Regions from separate parts of the Bradyrhizobium sp. R2.2-H genome, predicted to be linked through region 2. Evidence: predicted binding sites of a transcription regulator. Region 2 holds the regulator's gene; each other region holds the start of a gene.

Region 1 (7,443 bases), on a different contig from region 2:
ACTGTCCCCGCGAACACGACACCAAAGAAATATATCGCACGCTGTATGCTCGGGAGCTTTGGACCCTCCGCGCGATCGAGGCCGTGATCGGAATTCACTTCGCGAGCTCCTTCAGGCCAAGACGAATGAGCTGCGCGGTCTCGGCATTCTCGCCTGCGCTGCGCGAGGCCGAGGCAATCGCAGCAGCCGCCTGCGGCTGGCCGTAGCCGAGATTGACGAGCGCGGAGATCGCATCCGCCACTGGACGCGGGGCCCGCTGGTCGTCGACGGCGCCGGCGAGATGCACGACCGCCGGATCGACATTGGCGAAGGCCGGCGCCTTGTCCTTCAATTCGGTGACGATGCGCTCGGCCACCTTGGGGCCGACACCGGGCGTGCGCGCCACCGCGGCCTTGTCGCGCAGCGCGATCGCATTGGCGAGATCGGCCGGCGCGAGCGTGCCGAGCACGGCGAGCGCGACCTTGGCGCCGACGCCCTGCACGGTCTGGAGCAGGCGAAACCATTCGCGCTCCTGGTCGGTGCGGAAGCCGAACAGCTTGATCTGGTCCTCGCGGACATAGGTCTCGATCGACAGCACGGCGGCCTCACCCGGCGACGGCAGATGCTGCAGCGTGCGCGAGGAGCAATGCACCTGGTAGCCGACGCCGCCGACGTCGAGGATGACGAAATCCTCGCCGTAGGAATCGATCAGGCCCTTGAGCTTGCCGATCATCGCTGCGCACCCATCGCTTGAAGGACGCACGGCATCGTCTGTCCGTTCCCTCCCCCCTTGTGGGGGAGGGACAGGGAGGGGGGTGCCACACGGGGATTGTCTCGAAGGCGTGAGGACTGCGCGCCAGGCTCGTCAATGACGGCGGCACCACCGCTGCGGCTACCCCTCTCCCCAACCCTCCCCCACAAGGGGGGAGGGAGCACACCGTCCATGCGGCTCATCTGTGCCTCACAACGCGCATTAGAGACCCGCCACCTTCAGCCGCAGCGCCGTGCTCTGGCGATGATGAGCGTGGGTGATGGCGATGGCGAGCGCGTCGGCGGCGTCCGCCGACGGCGGCTCGGCCTTGGGCAGCAATATCTTCAGCATTATCGCGATCTGTTGCTTGTCGGCGTGGCCGGCGCCGACCACGGTCTTCTTGACCTGGTTCGGCGCATATTCGGCGACAGAGATGCCGAACATTGCGGGCGCGAGCATGGCGACGCCGCGGGCTTGGCCGAGCTTCAGCGTGGCAACGCCGTCCTTGTTGACGAAGGTCTGCTCGACCGCCGCTTCCATCGGCTGGTGATTGGAGAGAACGGCCGCGAGCCCTTCATGGATCGCGAGCAGGCGGCTCGACAGCGGCAAATCGTCCGGCGGCTCCACCGAACCGCAGGCGACGTAGATCAGCCGGTTGCCCTCGGCCTCGATCACGCCCCAACCCGTGCGGCGCAGGCCGGGGTCGATGCCGATGATGCGAACGGGGCCACGAATCGGGAGCGCAGTCATGGGCCAGTGATAGCGGCTGGCCGCGGGATGCGAAACAGAAACAGAACGGAAGTAACAGGGGAAAGGAGGTCTCGGATGAGCCGCGCTGCGCGGTACAAACCCGGGCGTCATACCCCGCGAAGGCGGAGTATCCATTACGCCGCGGCTTATCCGTATCCCTCTTGCGTCTCTGGAATACTGGATCGCCCGCCTTCGCGGGCGATGACAGCAGAGTGTGGAACTGACGCGCGCGCTCCTACCCGCCCATCTTCGTCATCAGCGCGTCCGATATCTCGAAATTGGCATAGACCTGCTGCACGTCGTCATGCTCGTTGAGCAGGTCCATCAGCTTGAGAAGCTTCTCGCCGGTCTCGTCGTCGACGGCGACCGTGTTTTGCGGCTTCCAGATCAGCGCGGCCTTGCGCGGCTCGCCGAACTTGGCTTCCAGCGCCTTGGCGACGTCGCGGTAACCTTCGGTCGAGGCGTAGATCTCGTGGCCGTTCTCGCCCGAGACCACGTCGTCCGCGCCGGCCTCGATCGCGGCATCCAGCATCGCGTCGTCGGAGGCGACGCTGCGGTCATATTCGATGACGCCCGTGCGGTCGAACATGAACGAGACCGAGCCGGTTTCGCCGAGATTGCCGCCGGACTTGGTGAAGAAGGAACGGATGTCGGAAGCGGCGCGGTTGCGGTTGTCGGTCAGCGCCTCGACGATGACGGCGACGCCGCCGGGACCGTAGCCCTCGTAGCGGATCTCGTCATAGTTCTCGCCATCGCTGCCGAGCGCCTTCTTGATGGCGCGCTCGATGTTGTCCTTCGGCATGTTCTCCTGGCGCGCGGCGATCACGGCGGCGCGCAGGCGCGGGTTCATGGCGGGGTCGGGCGTGCCGAGCTTGGCCGCGACGGTGATTTCCCGCGCCAGCTTGCCGAACAGTTTCGACTTCTGGGCATCCTGCCGCCCCTTGCGGTGCATGATGTTCTTGAATTGGGAATGTCCGGCCATGCGTGGTCTCGTAAAGGAATCGTGCGCCAAGGTGAACGTGGGAAGCGCGGCCTTATAGGCCGCCAACCCACCGGAATGAAAGAGGCTCTACGACTTTAAGGTAACACCGTACTCGCCCGTGCCTAGAGGTCAGGCACCGTTAACCCTGATTTCATTCCGGGCTGCGAAAATAGCGCCCGACCGTTCTCCGACAAGAGAGGCCCGATGGCGTTCGGATTATTTCGGAAGCGTCTGCCGGACCCGGCTGCGCCTGCGACAGCCCTGGAGGCTCGGCAGCCGGCGACCGATTCCGCGACCGCCCCGGCCGCCGAAAGTGATTCGGCCCGGGAAATCCTGGAACTGCTGGAACTCGAGCTGGGCGCCATGATCCGCCAGCTCGAGCGCGCCGCCAATTCGGTGGCCGGCGGCGCCGAGGCGACCGCCACGACGCTTGCCGCCATTCGCGACCGCACGGATGCCCTGACCGGCCGGACCAACGCGGCGCAGTCGACCGCCTCCACCTTCGCCCATGCCGCCGACAAGTTCACCCAGTCCGCGCAGGGAATCGGCGCGCAGGTCCGCAATGCCGGCAAGCTCGCCGACGAGGCCAGTGCCGCGGCGCAGGAAGCCCGCGCCAATGTCGAGCGCCTGCGCGAATCCTCCGCCGCCATCGGCAATGTCGTCAATCTGATCGCGCAGATCGCGCGGCAGACGACGCTGCTCGCGCTCAACTCCACCATCGAGGCCGCACGCGCCGGCGATGCGGGCAGAGGCTTTGCGGTCGTCGCCACCGAGGTCAAGGCGCTCGCGGTGCAGACGCAAGGAGCGACGGAAGAGATCACAAGGAAGATCGACGCGCTCCAGCGCGACGCCGCCGGCTCTGCCGATGCCGTGCACCGCATTTCGCAGGCGATCGAGGCGATCCGCCCGGTGTTCGACACCGTCAACGGCGCGGTCGCCGAGCAGAACACCACGACCAGCGAAGTTTCCGGAAATGCCGCCAGCGCGTCGGAGTTCATCATCTCGGTCGGCGAGAGCGCGGCCGAGATCGATGCCGCGACCAAGGCGGCCGAGACCCATGGCAAGAGCGTCGCCAGCGCCGGCAAGGCCGTCACCACGTTTGCTCAAAAGCTGAAATCGCGCTGCGCCGTGCTGCTCGGCCAGCGCGAGCACGCCGACCGCCGCAAGACCGAGCGGCTGCCCTGCCATCTCAGGTTCGAGACCGCGCGCGGGGTGATGCCGGTCTATGAAATCGCGATGGACGGCGTGCTGATCGGCGGCGCGGACGCAGGCCGGCTTGCGCCGCAAGCGATGATCGAAGGTACCCTCGAAGACATCGGCGCCTGCCGCCTGCGCGTTGTCGAGCAGTCCAAGGCCGGCGCCCGCGCGCAATTCGTTGGTGCCGGCGCCGCGCTCGGCGAGAAGATCGAGGACAAGCTCTGGTCGATCCACGAGGAGAACACGGAACTGGTCACCCGTGCCATGGAGGCGGGCAATGCGCTGACGAAGATATTCGAGCAGGCGGTCGCGCGCGGCGAGGTCAAGCCGGAGGACCTGTTCGACACGGACTATTTCGAAATCGCGGGCACCAATCCGCAGCAATTCCGCACGAAATATCTGGACTGGGCCGACCGCGCCCTGCCGCCGTTCCAGGAAGCCTTCCTGGCGCGGGAGCCGCGGATGGCGTTCTGCGCCATGGTCGACCGCAACGGCTTCCTGCCGGTGCACAACAAGATCTATTCGCATCCGCAGCGGCCGGGCGACGTCGCCTGGAACACGGCCAACAGCCGCAACCGGCGGATGTTCAACGATCCGGCGGGGCTCGCCGCCGCGCGCAACCTGCGCTCGTACCTGGTCCAGAGCTATGCGCGGGACATGGGCAACGGCAACACGGTGATGATGCGCGAGATCGACGTCCCGATCCGCGTGCAGGGCCGTCACTGGGGTGGCTTCCGCACGGCCTACAAGCTGTAGTGCTGTCCCGAGTGCACTCTTGGGCAAGACACCGGCCGCGAATCATCCTCTAAGCCGAAACTGGAATGGGAATGCCGCCGAGAGCCGATCAACGGCCCTGACTGGAGAGAGCCCGTACATGTCCCAGGCACAGCTTGCAGTATTGGACACCGCATCCAACAGGTCGCTCGCCGAGCGGCTGATCGATCAGCTCGCCGACCGCATCGGCGGCCTCGGCGTGGAACTCGCCGACATCGCCGGCAACGTCCAGGAGGTCGCAAACCGCGTCGCGAACCAGTCGGAACGGTTCCACCACCTGCAGGAGACGGCCGAGACGATGGTGTCGGCCAACCACGACATCGCCAACGCTTCGCAGGCCGTGCAGACCACGACGTCCGCGGCAGTCGGCGAGATCGCGCAATCGCGCAGCGCCGTCGACACCGCGGTCAGCCATATCTCCGAGTTGGTCGCAGCCGTGGAGCGGATCGAGGCGCGCCTCAGCGCCGTCGGCTCGGCACTGGCGCAGGTGGCGAAGGTCTCCGGCTCGATCGAGGCGATCGCGAAGCAGACCAATCTGCTGGCGCTGAATGCGACCATCGAAGCGGCGCGCGCCGGCAATGCCGGCCGCGGCTTCGCGGTGGTCGCGAGCGAGGTCAAGAATCTCGCGGAAGCCACCCGCCAGGCCACGCATGAGATCTCCGACACCGTGCGCGATCTCGACGGCCAGATCGAAGGTCTGATCGGCGAGAGCAGCGATGCGTCGCAGCGCGCCAAGACCGCCGGCGAAGGCGCGCAAGCGATCTCCGGCATCATCACACGGGTGCAGCAGGGCTTCGCCTCCGTGGAGGCGGAGATCGGCAGCGTCACGCGCGCGGCGACCTCCAACCTCGGGCATTGCGACACCGTCATCAGCGAGCTCAACGAGCTCGCCAGGGGCGTCGACCTGTCCTCGCGCGATCTCAAGAACGCCGACGAGCGGGTGGCGAAGCTGCTCGACGCCTCCGAAGGCCTGATAGCGCTGATCGCCGACAGCGGCGTGGAGACGTCGGACGCGCCGCTGATCCGCGTCGTCGTCGACACCGCGAAGCGGATTTCGATGGAGTTCGAGGCTGCGATCGACCGCGGCGAGATCACGCTCGACCAGCTGATGGACGAGAACTACCGCGAGATCCCTGGCACCGATCCAAGACAGTACCTCACCGACTACGTCGAGTTCACCGATCGCGTGCTGCCCGCGATCCAGGACCCGATCCAGAAATCCGATCCCCGCATCGTGTTCTGCGTCGCCTGGGCCAGGGGCGGCTATCTGCCGACCCACAATCCGAACTACCGGCTGCCGCAGGGTAAGGACCCGGTCTGGAACAACGCCAATTGCCGCAACCGCCGCCTGTTCGCCGACCGCACGGTGAAGAAGGTCGCAGGCAACACGAAGCCGTTCCTGCTGCAGACCTACCGCCGCGACATGGGCGGCGGGCAGTTCGTGCTGATGAAGGATCTGTCCTCGCCGATCGTGGTCCGCGGCAAACATTGGGGCGCCTTCCGGATGGGCTTTCGTCAGGGCTGACGGGCGCTCCTGCGGCCCTTGAATCAAAAACCTGAAAAACAACCCCATGCACAGTAGCCGGGGTGTGCGAAATCAATGGCTTATGCCGGCATGCCATGGCGCGCGTTGACTCGTCGGGCAAAACAAGGGTATAATGCTATTATTCCGAAATTGCGCATTTGAGCTTGGCGGGCCCTGAGCGCGCGCCTCGTCCTTCGAGACGACCGCTTCGCGGTCTCCTCAGGATGAGGCTAAGCCGTATCGGTGCTCATCAAAACTACGGCCGCACACTCGGTCCTCATCCTGAGGGCCCGCCAACGGCGGGCGTCTCGAAGGATGGCCGCAAGCAAGGACGTGCCGCCGTCCCCGACTTTCTCAATCGCACGAATTTCGTCTTCGCATGATTTTGCGGATTTGCACGATCGTCTGCGGCGGCCGATGTCGCACGCGACGAAAATGGGTCAAAACATGACGATTATCATATCAATTGGCCCAAAACCTTTGCAGCGATCGCCGCACAAATTCGTGAATGTCATGGCCTCACGCCTCGTTCGCGCAAATATGCATTGCCGGAAATTTCGACGCTTCATCGTTTCGCATCGGTATGATTATGGTCGCGCAAAATTCGTCGACGTGATCGCCGCACGCGATCGCCGAGCAGGGGAATGCATATGGCAACTGTTCTTACCATCAACGGCGAAACGAAATCCTTCGACGCGCCACCGGAAATGCCGCTGCTCTGGGTACTGCGCGACATCCTCGGAATGACCGGCACCAAGTTCGGCTGCGGCATCGCGCAGTGCGGCGCCTGCACGGTGCATGTCGACGGCAAGGCGGTGCGCTCCTGCGTGCTGCCGGTCAGCGCGGTCGAGAACCGCGCCGTCACCACCATCGAGCACGTCGGCAGCACGCCTGCGGGCGCGAAGGTGCAGAAGGCCTGGCTCGATGCCGAAGTGATCCAGTGCGGTTACTGCCAGTCCGGCCAGATCATGTCGGCCGCCGCGCTGCTGGCGGCAACGCCGAACCCCGACGATTCCGACATCGACGCCGCCATGGCCGGCAACATCTGCCGCTGCGGCACCTATGTGCGCATCCGCGAGGCCATCAAGCAGGCCGCCAACGGCCGTCAGTCCTGAGGTTCGCCATGAACGCACATCACAGCATCTCCCGCCGCGCAGCTCTGACCGGCGGTCTCGCCACCGGCTTCCTGCTCGCCTTCCATCTGCCGCTGCGCGCCGCCGTCAACGAGCCGGTGCAGCCGCGCGACACGACCGACGGAAAGTTCGCGCCCAATGCCTTCATCCGCGTCGACGAGAGCGGCCATACCGTCCTTATCATGCCGCAAGTCGAGATGGGCCAGGGCACCTATACTTCGATCTCCGCGGTGCTCGCCGAAGAGCTGGATGCCGACTGGAGCAAGGTCGAGGTCCAGCACGCGCCGCCTGACGACAAGCTCTACGGCAATCCGACCTTCGGCCTGCAAGTCACCGGCAATTCCAACTCGAT
Region 2 (7,038 bases):
CTTGCCGTTTGGCAGGCGCAATTTGGTCAGGGAATGTGGCGCGCCGCTTTGATCGACGGCGTAGCCACTTTGAGCAGTACCGTTATGGTTGGTACGTAGCCAATCTATGTAAGCGCCTAGTTGCGGATGCCCGCCAAAGGGGAAGGCGCTCATAGGCTAGGCGCACAAGGCCATTTCATAGGTCATGCCGTCTGTCCGGCCGTTCTCGCTAAAGCCAGACTTCCGGTCCCAAAGCTTAAAAAAATGTTCGGGAGCCTTCGGCAGCGATTCCAGGTCGTCTTCGGCAGTGAGGGCTACATGCATGCGCGAGCGCACAGTCTCAAGGTCGGGGCCTTGGACACACACGTCATGGTCAAGGCACTGAGCAACCCACTGCTCTGCCTCTTTAAACACTACAACCTTCAATCCGTCCGACATGGCTTCACCCTCATTCTGGGGTTGTCTTCTCAAACAAGCGGCAACGCGTCAATCCGCCGTGAGTTGCATTAAGGAAGTCTAAATAGACAGCATTGCTGACATATTCAAGCCTTCCACCTGTAACCCTAGATACTTAGTCGCGCAATGTCTTGCGTCGTTTTGTCGAATTTATTTTGGCACGTTTGCGCAAGATTCGGCGAGCTACGCGTGATAGATCGCGCTCAGTTAGCTTGCCGGTACGTCAGACGCTTGCCAGCCGCGCCTTTGACGGCAAGGTCCGCACGTTCTCCGTCGCCAATTCCGAGCGCAACGCGGTTGCTGTAACGGAAATCAAACTCAGCCAAATAGCGGTGCAAGTGCTTCTCAGAACAGTGCTGATACACGCCCTTCATTCCGCGCTTGAAGATGCTGTAGTAGCCCTCAACCGTGTTCGTTGAGATCACCTTGTCACCTTCACGGCGGACGTATTCGTCCTTGCTGTGGGTGACGGTCGAGTGGTCGAGGCCGTCAGCTTCCGCGATGTACTTGTACGAATAGTGCTCGTCCGTCATCAACTGAGCTTCCCGGCTCAAGTTCTCGCGGATGATCGGCATCAGATCGCCAACGCGCACGCCGTCAACGTGGAAGCTGCGAGCAGAACCGCCGCGTTCCACCAGCGTCAAGACGACGTTCTTATTCGACCACGCGCGGCGGCCCGTCTTGGGCTGGCCTTCTAGAAACCCATAGAAGGTCTCATCGGCTTCCACGACCTTGCCGCCTTCGCCCATAGGGGCAAGCAGGCCGCCCGCGCGCATTGCCTCGCGGATGCGATGGGTGAGAAACCAAGCCGTCTTGTAGGTCACGCCAAGCGCACGGTGGAGCTGGTGGGAGCTGATGCCCTTCTTGCTGGACGCCATCAGATAGAACGCCTGTAGCCAGACGTGCAGCTTGATATGGCTGCTTTCCATCACGCTCTTGGTCGTGACGGTGAAGTCCTTGCGGCATTCCTTGGAGGCGCAACGATAGACGCCCGGCTTTTTCTTGTTTTCGTAAGACTTCCCGACCGTGCCGCAATGCGGGCAAACGCGCTCAGCGCCCCAGCGGATCGCCTCAAGATAGGCGCGGGCCGCTTCGTGGCTCTGGAAGTGCGGCGCGTTGAACTGAGACATGGTTTGTTCTCGGGTCGCGGTTTGTTCGTGATCTATGTCAAGGAATCTATCCCTTGCGTTTTGTGGTGTCAAGTATATAATCGCCATTCGCGCAGTCGCACGTTCCAGTAGCCTCCGTACCCGTCGCGTATCGTAAGGTGCAGGGGAATGGCGGAGGCGGGCCGGCCAGTACGCTCCCAGGGAGTTGCCGGGACGTGGCCGGTCGGCCGCACTGCGCCCGCCGGCGGCTTTGTCCCGGCGGGCCTTGGCATCTGGCCGGCAATCGTCGGAACGCTGCGCGAATGGGCCCGCGCCGAGGCCGGCCCAGGCCGGTTGCTTCCCTGGGTGCCGGTCGCCTTCGGTGGCGGCATCGCGCTGTATTTCGCCGCCGATCATGAGCCGGTGTTGTGGGTCGTTGCCGCGACGGCGGCCGTTCTCGCGCTTGGCGCGGTCCTGCTGCGACGGAGCCGGCTGTTTGCCCTGGCGATCATGATCGCGGCGGTCGCGGCCGGTTTTGCCGTCGCGACCTGGAAGACGGCGCGCATCGCCCACACCGTGCTGGCCAGGCCGCTCTATTCGGTGTCGCTGTCCGGCTTCGTGGAGGCGCGCGACATCCGCGAGCGCACCGATCGCTTCGTACTGCGCGTCAGCGCGATGGAAGCGCAGCGCAGCGACGTCAAGCTCGAGCGCGTGCGCCTGTCGGTGCGCAAGGGCACTGCGCCCGAGGTCGGAAGCTTCGTGCAATTGAAGGCGCGGCTGCTGCCGCCGATCTCGCCGGTGCGCCCCGGCAGCTACGATTTCTCGCGCGACATGTTCTTCCAGGGCATCGGCGCCTCCGGCTTCGTGATGGGCGCGATCACGGCCGCGCCGCCGCCGGATGCCGTCGGCTTGCGGCTGCGCTACGCGGCTTTCATGCAGGGCCTGCGCGATGCGATCGATGCCCGCATCCGTGCGACGCTCGAAGGCGACAATCGCGCGATTGCGACCGCGCTGCTGACGGGGCGGCGCGACGCGATCACCGCGCCCGTCAACGACGCGATGTTCGTCTCGGGGCTCGGCCACGTGCTGTCGATCTCCGGCTATCACATGGCGGTCGTCGCCGGCGTCGTGTTCTTCGCGGTTCGCGCCCTGCTGGCGCTGATTCCGGGGCTGGCGGCTGGCTTCGCCATCAAGAAATGGTCGGCAGCCGCGGCGCTTGTTGCAGCTGCGTTCTACCTGCTGCTGTCCGGCGCCGAGGTCGCGACGCAGAGATCGTTCTTCATGACGGCGGTGGTTTTGATCGCCGTGATGGTCGATCGCCGCGCCATCACGTTCCGGACGCTGGCGGTGGCCGCGCTGATCGTGCTCGCCGTCGCGCCGGAGGCGCTGGTTCATCCGAGTTTCCAGATGTCCTTTGCGGCAACGCTCGGGCTGGTGGCGCTGGTGCAGATCGGCATGCCGAACCTGCTGGCATCGCCCGATCATTCCGCAACGGCGCGGATCGCGCTGTGGGGCGGCCGCGAGATCGCGATGCTGTTCCTGGCCTCGTTGATCGCGGGGCTTGCGACCACGCCCTATGCCGCCTTCCACTTCCACCGCGTGACGCCATACGGCGTGCTCGCCAATCTCGGCGCGATGCCGGTGGTCTCGGCGATGGTGATGCCGGCGGGGCTGCTGGGATTGCTCGCGGCGCCCTTCGGGCTCGACGGCGCGTTCTGGTGGCTGATGGGGATCGGCATCGAGTGGATGGTTGCGGTCTCGCGCTGGGTGGCGGCACTGCCCGGCGCAGTCGGCCGCATTCCCGCATTCGGGATCGCGCCGCTGATCGCGGCGAGCCTCGGGATCATCGTGATGGGGCTGTTGCGCACGCCCCTGCGCTGGTCCGGTGCCCTGGTGCTGCTTGCCGCGATCCTCTGGGCGATGTCGGTGCGGCAGCCCGACATCCTGATTGCCGGGGATGGCGCGAGCGTCGCCGTGCGGGGCCGGGACGGGCGGCTGCATGTGATCCGCGCCAGCAAGGATGGCTTCCTGCTGAGGGAGTGGTTGGCCGCCGATGCCGATCCGCGCGATGCCGGCAGCGCCTCGCTGGCCGACGGTGTGTCGTGCGACGAGTCCGGCTGCGTGACGCCGCTCGCGGATGGACGGCTTGTCGCGTTGGCGTTGCGCATCGACGCTCTGGCTGATGATTGCAGGCGCGCCGCGCTGGTGGTGACGGCGCGGCCCACGCCGCCCGATTGCGCGGCGATGGTGGTCGACAGGCCACGGCTCGCCAGTCAGGGCGCGCTGGCTCTGACGCAGAGCGGTGACGGCTTCTCGGTTCGGGCGGTGAGGGCGAGAGGCACAAGCCGCCCCTGGCTGCCGGCCGGCGCCGGCGAGGGGGATTTCGACGGCAGCCTTGCGCCGAAGACGGCCGTGGCCCGCAACCGGGACGCAACGCCATCGGAGACGGACTTGCAGGCGGACGATTGAGGAGCGATGCGGGGAAGGTCGATCCGACGGGATTTCGCAGGACGCAAACCATACCATCTCGCCGGCCTCGGCCGGCGATGGCATTTCATTCCAGGCCCACGACCATCGGCCGGGGGCGACGACGTCAGCCGATCGGCAGGCGCGTGATCGTGGACCGCGTGTCGGCGACGGTCTGCGGCTTGTGCTCGCGTTCGCCAACCGGCTGGGTCACCGGCAGCTGCAGCACGGTCGCGCGCTGGCCTTCGACGAGCTGTGTCACCAGCACGTATTTTCCGTCGGGGAATTCGATCGCGTCATGATGGCGGTCGGGAATGTGCGGGTCGATCTTGCCGAACTTGCCGACGCGGGAGTTCACGGTGCGCGTCCAGATCCAGCGATTGTCGTAACGGACGTTGTCGGCGAAAGCGAGCTCCGTTCCCGGCAGCAAGCAGACAGCGACGGAGAGATCGGCTTCGGAGGCGAAGCCGCGCGTCGAGGTGCCACGGAAGGTTGTCGTGACGATCGTCTCGCCGACTTCGGCGGGGCGCGTCGCGACAGCATGCAGGCTGTAGTCACACATTGGGTGCTCCTCATGCGAAGATAGCAACCCGCACCTCTTTTGGAGGCGCAGGCCTCTATCAGGGTGGAAGCACGCAACGCTCTGCTTCGTTGTAGGCAAATCTGCGGCTGGGCGCCGCATGCCACGATCACATTATCTTTCCCGGATTCGATAGGAACAAAACCGACACCTGTGTATTCGGAAGGCGCGTGTCAGCGCCTCGCGGGCGCCGACGCTCGCTCGCTTGCCGAATGGCGGTGCGATTGTATGGCAACGGCTTACGTCGCCGATGCTGCGATCGGCGCCGCAATATCGTCCATGAAACGATCTGGCGCATCACATGTCCTCGCACTCTCAGGCTGCGAAGCGATGCTGCGTCGTGCGGCGTGTCGAGGCGTGACGGCGAAAGAGGGTGCCGGACAGTCTGAGCAGAACCGGAAAAACCATCCAGCCGAAGCGGACAGTGATCCGCTCCGATAGATATCGAACGTCCGCTCAGTACTTGCGGTAAAGCCCGATCAGCTTGCCCTGAATCTTCACGCGGTTCGGCGGAAGAATGCGGACCTCGTAGGCGGCATTGGCGGGCTCGAGCGCGATAGAGGCGCCGCGGCGGCGGAAGCGCTTGAGCGTGGCCTCCTCGTCGTCGATCAGCGCCACCACGATGTCGCCGGTATCGGCACTCTCGTTGCGCTGGATCAGCGCCATGTCGCCGTCGAGGATGCCGGCCTCGACCATCGAATCGCCGCGTACTTCGAGCGCGTAGTGCTCGCCCGAGCCGAGCATGTCGGGCGGCACGCTGATGGTGTGGCTGCGCGTCTGCAACGCCTCGATCGGCGTGCCGGCCGCGATGCGGCCCATCACGGGCACCGCGACGGGACGCTCGCCCTCGTCCACAGGCGGGCTGGAGGTCGCGCGCACCTTGCCGAGATTGCCTTCGATGACGCTCGGCGTGAAGCCGCGGCGACTGCCGGCGGCGGCCTGCAGCTCGGGCAGCTTGATCACCTCGATGGCGCGGGCGCGGTTGGGCAGGCGGCGGATGAAGCCGCGCTCCTCGAGCGCAGTGATCAGGCGGTGGATGCCTGACTTCGAGCGCAGGTCGAGCGCATCCTTCATCTCGTCGAAGGACGGCGGCACGCCGCTTTCCTTCAGACGTTCGCTGATGAATCGCAGAAGCTCGTATTGTTTGCGCGTCAACATCTCGACCAAAATCCCCCGGTTGATGTCGTTCAAGTCCGAGACGAGAAAGTCAGCGATAAGCCGCTACATCCTCGAAACAAATCATGAACGGACACTATATGTTCGATATGTGTTCCGCAACTGCTTAATTTACGGTGAATAGAGCGAAGCTCGCGCGATGCGTGTGGCCATGCAGCTCAGGCGGGCAGGCGCAGCACCTCGCAAGGCGTGCCGGCCTCGGCCCTCGGCGCGAACGGTGCGCGCACTAGAAGTACCTCTGCCGCAGCGAGATTCGCAAGCAGAGAGGAGTCCTGATGGCTGACGGGAAGAGCGACGAGCGTGCCGTCGTCATGCTGTTCCAGGCGCGCACGCAGATAATCCTCGCGCTGGTCATTGGCACTGAGATCGCGGCCCAGCACGGCGCGCTCGCGGCGATGATGAATCACTGATCGGCCCGACAGGGCGCGAATCAACGGCACCATGAACAGGAAGGCGCATACGTAGGACGACACGGGATTGCCGGGCAGGCCGATCACGCGCATTGCGCCGAGCCGTCCGTGCATCATCGGCTTGCCCGGCCGAATCGCGATCTTCCAGAACGACATCGAGATGCCTTCGTCCTTGAGCGCCTGCTGGACCAGATCGTGGTCGCCGACCGAGGCACCACCGGTCGTGATCAGGATGTCGGCGCCGCTCTCCCGGGCGAGACGGATGCCGGCGGAAGTGGCCTCCAGCGTATCCGCGGCGACGCCGAGGTCGATGGTCTCGGCGCCCTCGCTGCGGGCGAGCGCGTGCAGGGCATAGCCATTGGAATAGACGATCTGGCCGTGTCCGGGCGTGGTGCCGGGCATCACCAGCTCGTCGCCGGTGGCGAGGATTGCGACCCTCGGACGGCGGCGGACGGCGAGATGCGGGTGATTCATCCCGGCAGCCAGCGCGAGATCGCGCTCGGTGAGACGGCTTCCCTTGCGGAGCAGCACGTCTCCCTCGCGGAAGTCGACACCGGCGGGGCGGATGTGCCGCCCGGGAATCGCGGCTTCCTTGATCGTGACGAGCTTGCCTTCCGCGACAGTGTCCTCCTGGATCACGACCGCATCGGCGCCGTCGGGAACGACGCCGCCGGTGAAGATCCGCACGGCTTCGCCGGGGCCGACCCTTCCCGCGAACGGGCGACCGGCCGCGACCTCGCCGACCACCGCGAGCCTGGAATTGACCGTTGCCGCATCGGCCGCCCGCACGGCATAGCCGTCCATCGCCGACATGGCCTGCGGTGGCTGCGTGCGCCGCGCCGCGACGTCGCGCGCAAGCACGCGATGGTAGGCCTCATCGAGG
Region 3 (7,443 bases), on a different contig from region 2:
GCAATCCCAGCACGAGCGCGAGATTGGCACGAACCCGCGGATCGTTCTGATTGCGCTGATAGGCGCGGCCGAGCACCTGTTCGGCCTTCGGCAGATTGTTTTGCAGCACATAGGACAGGCCGAGATTGGACAGCACGGTAGGCTCGTTCGGCACGATCTTCAACGCCGCGGCGTAGTATTGCTGCGCCTCCTCGTTGCGGCCGAGCTGATCGAGCGCCGCGCCCTGCGCCGACAGGATGCGCCAGTCCGGATCCTCAGGCGTATGCGCACGGCTGAGAACGTCGAAGGCCTGCTGGAAATTGCCGCTATCGGCGAGCGCGCGGCCATAGCCGGCGAGCAGCGCCTTGTTGCTGGGATGGCCGAGCACGGCCTGCTCAAGCACCGCGACCGCCTGCGCGCGCTGGCCGGTCTCGCGCAGCGCCTTGCCGTAGGCGAGCGCAACGGAGGGATCGCCGGGCTTGGCGCGATAGCGCTCGCGCAATGCGTCCATGTCCGGTCGGGCGTCGGCCTTGCCGGCCGTTTCCGGTTTGCCACCGAGCGCGCCGGTGACGTCCTCGAGGCCCGTCGTCTGACAGCCGCCGAGACCGAGCACCAGGAGTGCGGGAAACAGGAATCTCGCCGGAGGGACGAGGCACGAACGCTTGGACATACTCTGATCACTCGGCAACTGATCAGAGATGCTGACCCATTAACGCTAAAGTCCCGTTAAGGAGGACGGCCGCTGCGGCCTAATCGACGAATTCGGCGCCGAACTCGCAGCCGATGCGCCAGCGCAGGCGGCATTGGCGGGAATAATCAGGCGCAAAGATGATGGTGAATTGCGGCGGCACTTCCAGGAATTCCGCCACCACTTTCACGCCGCCGTCCGAGATATCCGTGATCGTGCAATCCCGCGGCAGCGAGCCCGCACCAAAATGAATCTTGGCGAGCCGGCTACACACCCGACGTTCGCTTCTCCGGCGATTTGCAAGCATTTGAACTGTTCACCCGTTAGACCACGGCCCATCCCGCAGGCCCAGGAGTAACGGACATTCGTTGGGATGTGCTGAGGACAGAAGGCGGCATTCGAGACGTAGTCTCTAGAGCGTGTTTACGGCTGCTTAGGGCCTGCGCGGGCATCGGCGGGATGTTCCCGTATTGTTCTTGCGGAAACAGCCGCCCTCTGCTACCCCTAATTGCACGAAAGGGGCAGGCTGGTTTGAGCATGGTTCAGCGGGTTTCCACCGTCGCCTTTGAGGGGATCGAGGCCCGTGCGGTCGACGTGCAGGTGCAGGTCGCCCCTGGCCTGCCGGCCTTCGCCATCGTCGGCCTGCCGGACAAGGCGGTGTCGGAGGCGCGGGAGCGGGTGCGCTCGGCGCTGATCGCCTCGGGGCTGGCGCTGCCGGCGCGGCGGATCATCGTCAATCTGGCACCGGCCGACCTCCCGAAGGAAGGCAGCCATTACGACCTGCCGATCGCGCTCGGGCTGATGGCGGCGATCGGCGCGATCCCGCCGGATGCACTGACCGGCTTCACCGTTCTCGGCGAGCTCGGCCTCGACGGCTCGATCGCACCGGTGGCCGGTGTCTTGCCCGCCGCGATCGGCGCCAATGCGCGCGAGGAAGGGCTGATCTGCCCGGCGGCCTGCGGCTCGGAGGCGGCCTGGGCGAGCCCGGACATCCAGATCATCGCGGCGAGTTCGCTGATCCAGATCGCGAACCATTTCAAGGGCACCCAGGTGCTGTCGCGGCCCTCGCCGAAGGTGCACGAGGCGCCCGCCTCCACGCTCGACCTGCGCGACATCAAGGGCCAGGAAAGCGCCAAGCGTGCGCTGGAGATCGCGGCCGCCGGCGGGCATCATTTGCTCATGGTCGGCGCGCCCGGCGCCGGCAAATCGATGCTGGCGGCGCGCCTGCCCTCGATCCTGCCGCCACTGTCGCCGGGCGAGCTGCTCGAGGTATCGATGATCGCCTCCGTCGCCGGCGAGATCGAAGGCGGCGCGCTGACGGCGCGGCGGCCGTTCCGCTCGCCGCATCATTCCGCGAGCATGGCCGCGCTCACCGGCGGCGGCATGCGCGCCAGGCCCGGCGAGATCTCGCTGGCGCATCAGGGCGTGCTGTTCCTCGACGAGCTGCCGGAGTTCGATCCGCGCGTGCTCGATTCGTTGCGCCAGCCGCTGGAGAACGGCGAAGTCGCGGTATCGCGCGCCAATCACCGCGTCACCTACCCTGCCCGCTTCATGCTGGTCGCGGCGATGAATCCCTGCCGCTGCGGCAATGCGTTCGAGCCCGGCTATGCCTGCAAGCGCGGCCGCATCGACCGCTGCACCGGCGACTACCAGGCGCGCATCTCCGGTCCCCTCATGGACCGCATCGATCTGCGCATCGAGGTGCCGGCCGTGACCGCGGCGGACCTGATCCTGCCGCCGCCGGCGGAAGGCTCCGCCGAGGTCGCCGCACGCGTGGCGGCGGCGCGCGACATCCAGCTCGCACGCTATGCGGATGCCGGCCTGCCCAAGGTCCGCACCAATGCCGAGGCGCCCGCCTCCGTGCTGGAGGAGATCGCAAAGCCGGATGCGCAAGGCGCCAAGCTGCTGCGCGATGCCGCCGAGACCATGCGGCTGTCGGCGCGCGGCTATCACCGCGTGCTGCGGGTGGCGCGCACGCTGGCCGACCTCGACAACGCCGACAAGATCGGCCGGCTGCACCTCGCCGAAGCGCTGTCCTACCGCGCACTCGCGGAGGATGTGCGGCAGATGGCGTGATCGCATCGCGCATCAACCCGGCGGTAACGATTTTCCTTTACGCTCTGCAAACCATAAGGCCCGCGCGTTTCGCATTGTGAGTTCCTGACGGGCCCGGCGAGTAGAGTGTCATGTTGCGTTTCAAGATCCTGGCCTCGGTTGTTCCCCTGCTGGCGGCTGCGGTGTTCGCCCGTGCCGAGATCGGATCGGTCTCGCATCCCTGCATCGCACTCGGCGACACGACGGTCGAGCTCACCTCCCTGTTCTGGACTGCCAACGTGCATGTCGCCTTCACCGACGATCCCGCGCGGGCGACGGTGCGGGTCCAGATCACCGATGACGCGGACGCCGCGGACTTCACCGTGGTCGACGACGGTCTCGGCTCCGAGCCGGACTCCTGCGAGCTCACCCCCTCGACACGGCTGATCTCGATCGCCGCACAGCCCGTCGACGGCGGGCCGGTGATCTATCTCTCCAGCGAAGGGCCGGCGGATTACCGCATCTATGTGCGCTCGAAGACGTTCTCGCAGCGCGAGGCGGCGGCGCTGATCGTCGGCGCCCGCGGCGGCCACCGCCAGCTCCAGGCCGCCTCGCTCTGAGCCGTTAACATTCCGTCAACCCTGTCTGAAGGCGGGCCCCCGACCGCAAACTGTTCGCAAGGTCGGCGCGACATCGTGGCAGCCGGCGATCAAAGGTTTCGAGCAAGAGAGTCGGGTCGGGTGGCGATGGGTCGGATGTTCCGGATCAAGGTGCGCATGCGCCGCTTCAGGCGGCAGCACCCCCGCATTGCCTTCGCGATCCGCTCCTTCATGATCTTCTCGGCGACCTTCGGCGGCGCCTATGGTTTCGTATCCGGCAGCCGCTCGGAGAATTCCGCCTACGATCCCCACGCCTTTGCGATCGGCGCGAGCTTCCTGTTCGCGCTCGCCTGCCTCGGCCTTGCGACGCTGAGCATGCGACTGCGCTTCGTGGGCAAGCGGCTGCGCATGCTCGCCGCCCACAATGAGGCCTTGATCGACCGCAATTGGGAGCTGAAGGAAGCGGAAGAACGCGCTCGCAGCCTGTTCGAACAGCAGGGCGACCTCATCGTGCTGCGCGACACGGAAGGCCGCATCACCTTTGCCAACGAGGCCTATTGCGCGCTCGCAGGGCAGGCGCGCGGCGCACTTGTCGGCACGCGCTTCGATTTCGACGTGCTGGAGCAGGGCGACAACGCCCGCGAGAGCAACGGCACGCGCATCCACGACCAGAAGATCGCAACCCCGCTCGGCGCGCGCTGGATCGCCTGGCGCGAGGGCTATGTCCGGCTCGACGCCGGCCAGCCCGCCGAACTGCAGAGCGTGGGCCGCGACGTCACCGACCGCACCGAGACCGAACGCGCGCTGTCCGACGCGCGCGACCAGGCCGACGCCGCCAACCGCGCCAAGTCGCGCTTCCTCGCGATGGCCTCGCACGAGATCCGCACGCCGCTCAACGGCATCATCGGCATGGGCGGCCTCCTGCTCGACACCAATCTGACGCCGGAGCAGGCGACCTATGCCAGGGCGGTGAAGACCTCGGGCGAAGCCTTGATGGCGCTGATCGAGGAATTGCTGGACTATTCCAAGATCGAAGCCGGCAAGCTCGACCTCGATCAACGTCCCTTCGCGCTCTCGACCCTGGTCGAGGAGATCACCGAGCTGCTCGCGCCGCGCGCGCAGGCGAAGACGCTCGAGATTGCTGCCTATGTGGACGAGCGCCTGCCGCTCGAGGTGGTCGGCGACGCCGCACGGCTGCGCCAGGTGCTGCTCAACCTCGCCGGCAACGCCATCAAGTTCACCGCGAGCGGCGGCGTTGCGCTGATCGTCGAGCCCGGCATCTGGCCGAACGAGATCAGCTTCCTGGTCCGCGATACCGGCATCGGCATCGCCGCCGAAGCCCAGCAGCGCATCTTCCGCGAGTTCGAGCAGGCCGACCAGCGCGTTGCCCGCACCTATGGCGGCACCGGGCTCGGCCTTGCCATCAGCGAACGCATCGTCAAGCGCATGGGCGGCCGGATCACGCTCACGAGCGAGCCGGGCAGGGGCTCGACCTTCGAGGTCGCGGTGCCGCTCCCGCCGTCGCAGGCCGGCGCCGGGCAGACTGCATTTCCGAGCCCCGATCTCACCGGCAAGTCGATGCTCCTCGTCGCCGACGGCATCGAGGCCTCGCTGATCGCGCGCCGCCTCGCGCGCTGGGGCGGCCAGACCTGCCTGGTTGCGGATGCGGCGGTCGCCGAAGCGCTGCTGCCGGAACGCTCATGGCACGCGGTGCTGATCGATCGCGCGATCGGCCCTGCCATTGCCGACCATCTGGGTGACGCGGCCCGCGCGCATGCCTCGCAGCGCCTCGTGCTGCTGACGTCGAGCTCACGCCACGAGAAGCTGTCGCCGGCCTTCACCGGCTTCCTGATGAAGCCGCTGCGCGCGGCCTCGCTCGCCGCCCGCCTCGCCCTGACGCCGGAGGTCGCCTCGCCCGATCTCGCGCCGGAGCCGCCGGCCGCATCCACCGGTACGGCGCCGGCGAAGAGCCTGTCGATCCTCGTCGCCGAGGACAACGAGATCAACGCTTTGTTGATGCGCTCGCTGCTGACCAAGCTCGGTCACCGCGTCGTCATCGCCGTCCATGGCGAGGCCGCGCTGGAATCCTGGCTCGCCGCCTCATCCGCGGGCATGCCCTACGATCTCGTACTTATGGACATCCAGATGCCGCAACTCGACGGCATCGAGACGACGAAACGCATCCGCGCGCACGAGGCTGCCACCCGCGGTCGGCACACGCCGATCCTGGCGCTCACCGCCAACACGCTGGCGGAGGATCGCCACGCCTGCTTCGAGGCGGGCATGAACGGATTTCTGATCAAGCCGCTCGACCGGGAGAAGCTTGACGAGGCGCTGGCCGGGCTGGCCGCATCGCGGCATCCGGCGGTCCCGGATCACGGGAACCCGATCCCCGCCGGCGATCGCTAATTGAAATCGAGCGCGTTGCGCGTCACCATCCTCGGGGGCATTTGCAAAAGAGGATTTTGCGCATGAACGTGCTTTGCCGCCTCGCGCTTGTTGCCCTCCTCGCTGGTATCTCCCGATACGCCGCAGCCGATACGCCGGATCTCATCTCGTCGCTCAAGCAAGGCGGTTACGTCCTGATCTTCCGGCACACCGCGACCGACGACAGCCAGAAGGACGTTTACCCGTTCAAGTTCGACGACATGAGCGCCCAGCGTCAGCTCAGCGACAAGGGCAGGGACATGGCGCGCCAGATCGGAACGGCGGTCAGGGAGCAGGCGATCGCGATCGGCGAGGTCTACACCAGCAGGCTGAACCGCGCGGTCGAGGCGGGCAGGCTGATCTCCGGCCGCGAGGTCAAGCCGGTCGATGCGCTTACGGACAGCAGCAATGCCAGCGCGTCGGGAATGGCAAACCCGACCGGTGCCAACGCAAAGGCCGGGCAGGCCGTGCGTCAGCTCGTCGATGCGCCGCCGAAGGCAGGCACCAACACGTTCCTGGTCACCCACAAGACGAACATCGCCGATGCCTTCGGCAAGGAAGCCGGCAACGTGCAGGAGGGCGAAGCCTTCGTCTACAAGGCCAACGGTTCCGGCCCTGCCACCTTCGCGGGGCGCATCAAGCTTGCGGACTGGAACGCGAAAGCAGGCAGATGAGGGGCCTGGCATCCGGCCGGGACTGCTGCCGGTTCGCAGGAAACTCCAGATCTTCTCACGTCCGATCGCGTAACCACGTTCCGATCAACGGTCGGAGCCGCCGGCTGGAAGGCCGGCATTGGGCCGGTTCACGAGCGCATGTTCCTGCGGCGACGCGGCGTAGCGATTGGCCCGGCGCGACTTTCCGCTTCGCCACGTTGTTGTGATACGGACATCCTATGACGAGCGACCGAAAGGCTGGCGACGACGTGAGAACATCAGAAGACCGCTCATTCCTCATCTTGCTTGCCGCGATCTCCGTTGCATTCGGGTGGGTGCTTTGGCCATTCTCCGGCGCATTGTTGTGGGCCATCCTGCTGGCCATCATCTTCGCACCCCTCTATCGGCGCGCCCTGAAAACCCTCCCGGGCAAGCACAACCTTGCCGCATTGTTCACCGTCGTCGTCGTGATCGTCATGGTCCTGATCCCGGTGGCGGTCGTCATCGCTTCGCTCATCGACCAGGGCGGAGAGCTGTATCAGCGCGTTCAGAGCGGAGAGATCAGTTTCGCTCATCCGCTGCAGCAATTGAGATCCGCATTGCCTGGCTGGACTGCTTCGCTGTCAGATCGCCTGGCCCGCATGGATCTTTCGGCCCTGAAGGAACGCCTGTCGGGCCTGGTCGTCCCAGCCGGCCAACAGCTGGCCGGGCATGCGATCAACATCGGCCAGTTGACGTTGGAGTTCGTCGCAAGCCTGCTCGTGATGCTGTACCTGCTGTTCTTCCTGCTGCGCGACGGCGAAGACCTGAGCGCACGCATTCGCGACGCACTCCCGCTGCGCCCGGGCCAGACCGCCGAAATCCTCGATGCGTTCACCCTCGCGGTTCGCGGAACGATCAAGGGGATCGTTCTCGTCGCCCTGATACAGGGGGCGCTTGGCGGGCTCATCTTCTGGCTGCTCGGCTTGACTGCGCCGCTGCTGGCGGGCGCGCTGATGGCGCTGGTATCGCTGCTGCCCGTGCTCGGCTCCGCCCTGATTTGGGTTCCGGCCGCACTTTATCT

The links. Region 2 encodes LexA, which represses DNA repair genes until DNA is damaged. Its sites were predicted from a motif close to TGTTCNNNNTGTGTTCNG; they were not measured.
Region 1: ruvC (crossover junction endodeoxyribonuclease RuvC) is a predicted target of LexA. The motif match lies at 1,511-1,528, and genes of this name have one in related genera.
Region 3: EDE08_RS20185 (YifB family Mg chelatase-like AAA ATPase) is a predicted target of LexA. The motif match lies at 1,128-1,145, and genes of this name have one in related genera.

What each region holds. Positions count from the first base shown of each region.
Region 1 is NZ_SMBR01000012.1:263,295-270,737, reverse strand. Features, by position in the region: gene EDE08_RS28765 (hypothetical protein) at 1-98, opposite strand, end outside; gene ruvA (Holliday junction branch migration protein RuvA) at 95-712, opposite strand; gene ruvC (crossover junction endodeoxyribonuclease RuvC) at 953-1,480, opposite strand; gene EDE08_RS28750 (YebC/PmpR family DNA-binding transcriptional regulator) at 1,716-2,462, opposite strand; gene EDE08_RS28745 (methyl-accepting chemotaxis protein) at 2,667-4,415, shown strand; gene EDE08_RS28740 (methyl-accepting chemotaxis protein) at 4,534-5,958, shown strand; gene EDE08_RS28735 ((2Fe-2S)-binding protein) at 6,609-7,073, shown strand; gene EDE08_RS28730 (xanthine dehydrogenase family protein molybdopterin-binding subunit) at 7,082-7,443, shown strand, end outside.
Region 2 is NZ_SMBR01000002.1:615,105-622,142, forward strand. Features, by position in the region: gene EDE08_RS06995 (hypothetical protein) at 157-417, opposite strand; gene EDE08_RS07000 (IS1595 family transposase) at 639-1,565, opposite strand; gene EDE08_RS07005 (ComEC/Rec2 family competence protein) at 1,713-3,992, shown strand; gene EDE08_RS38240 (hypothetical protein) at 4,117-4,551, opposite strand; gene lexA (transcriptional repressor LexA) at 5,026-5,727, opposite strand; gene EDE08_RS07020 (molybdopterin molybdotransferase MoeA) at 5,904-7,038, opposite strand, start outside.
Region 3 is NZ_SMBR01000007.1:301,976-309,418, forward strand. Features, by position in the region: gene EDE08_RS20175 (tetratricopeptide repeat protein) at 1-649, opposite strand, end outside; gene EDE08_RS20180 (PilZ domain-containing protein) at 729-974, opposite strand; gene EDE08_RS20185 (YifB family Mg chelatase-like AAA ATPase) at 1,205-2,743, shown strand; gene EDE08_RS20190 (hypothetical protein) at 2,854-3,321, shown strand; gene EDE08_RS20195 (ATP-binding protein) at 3,448-5,709, shown strand; gene EDE08_RS20200 (histidine phosphatase family protein) at 5,772-6,401, shown strand; gene EDE08_RS20205 (AI-2E family transporter) at 6,620-7,443, shown strand, end outside.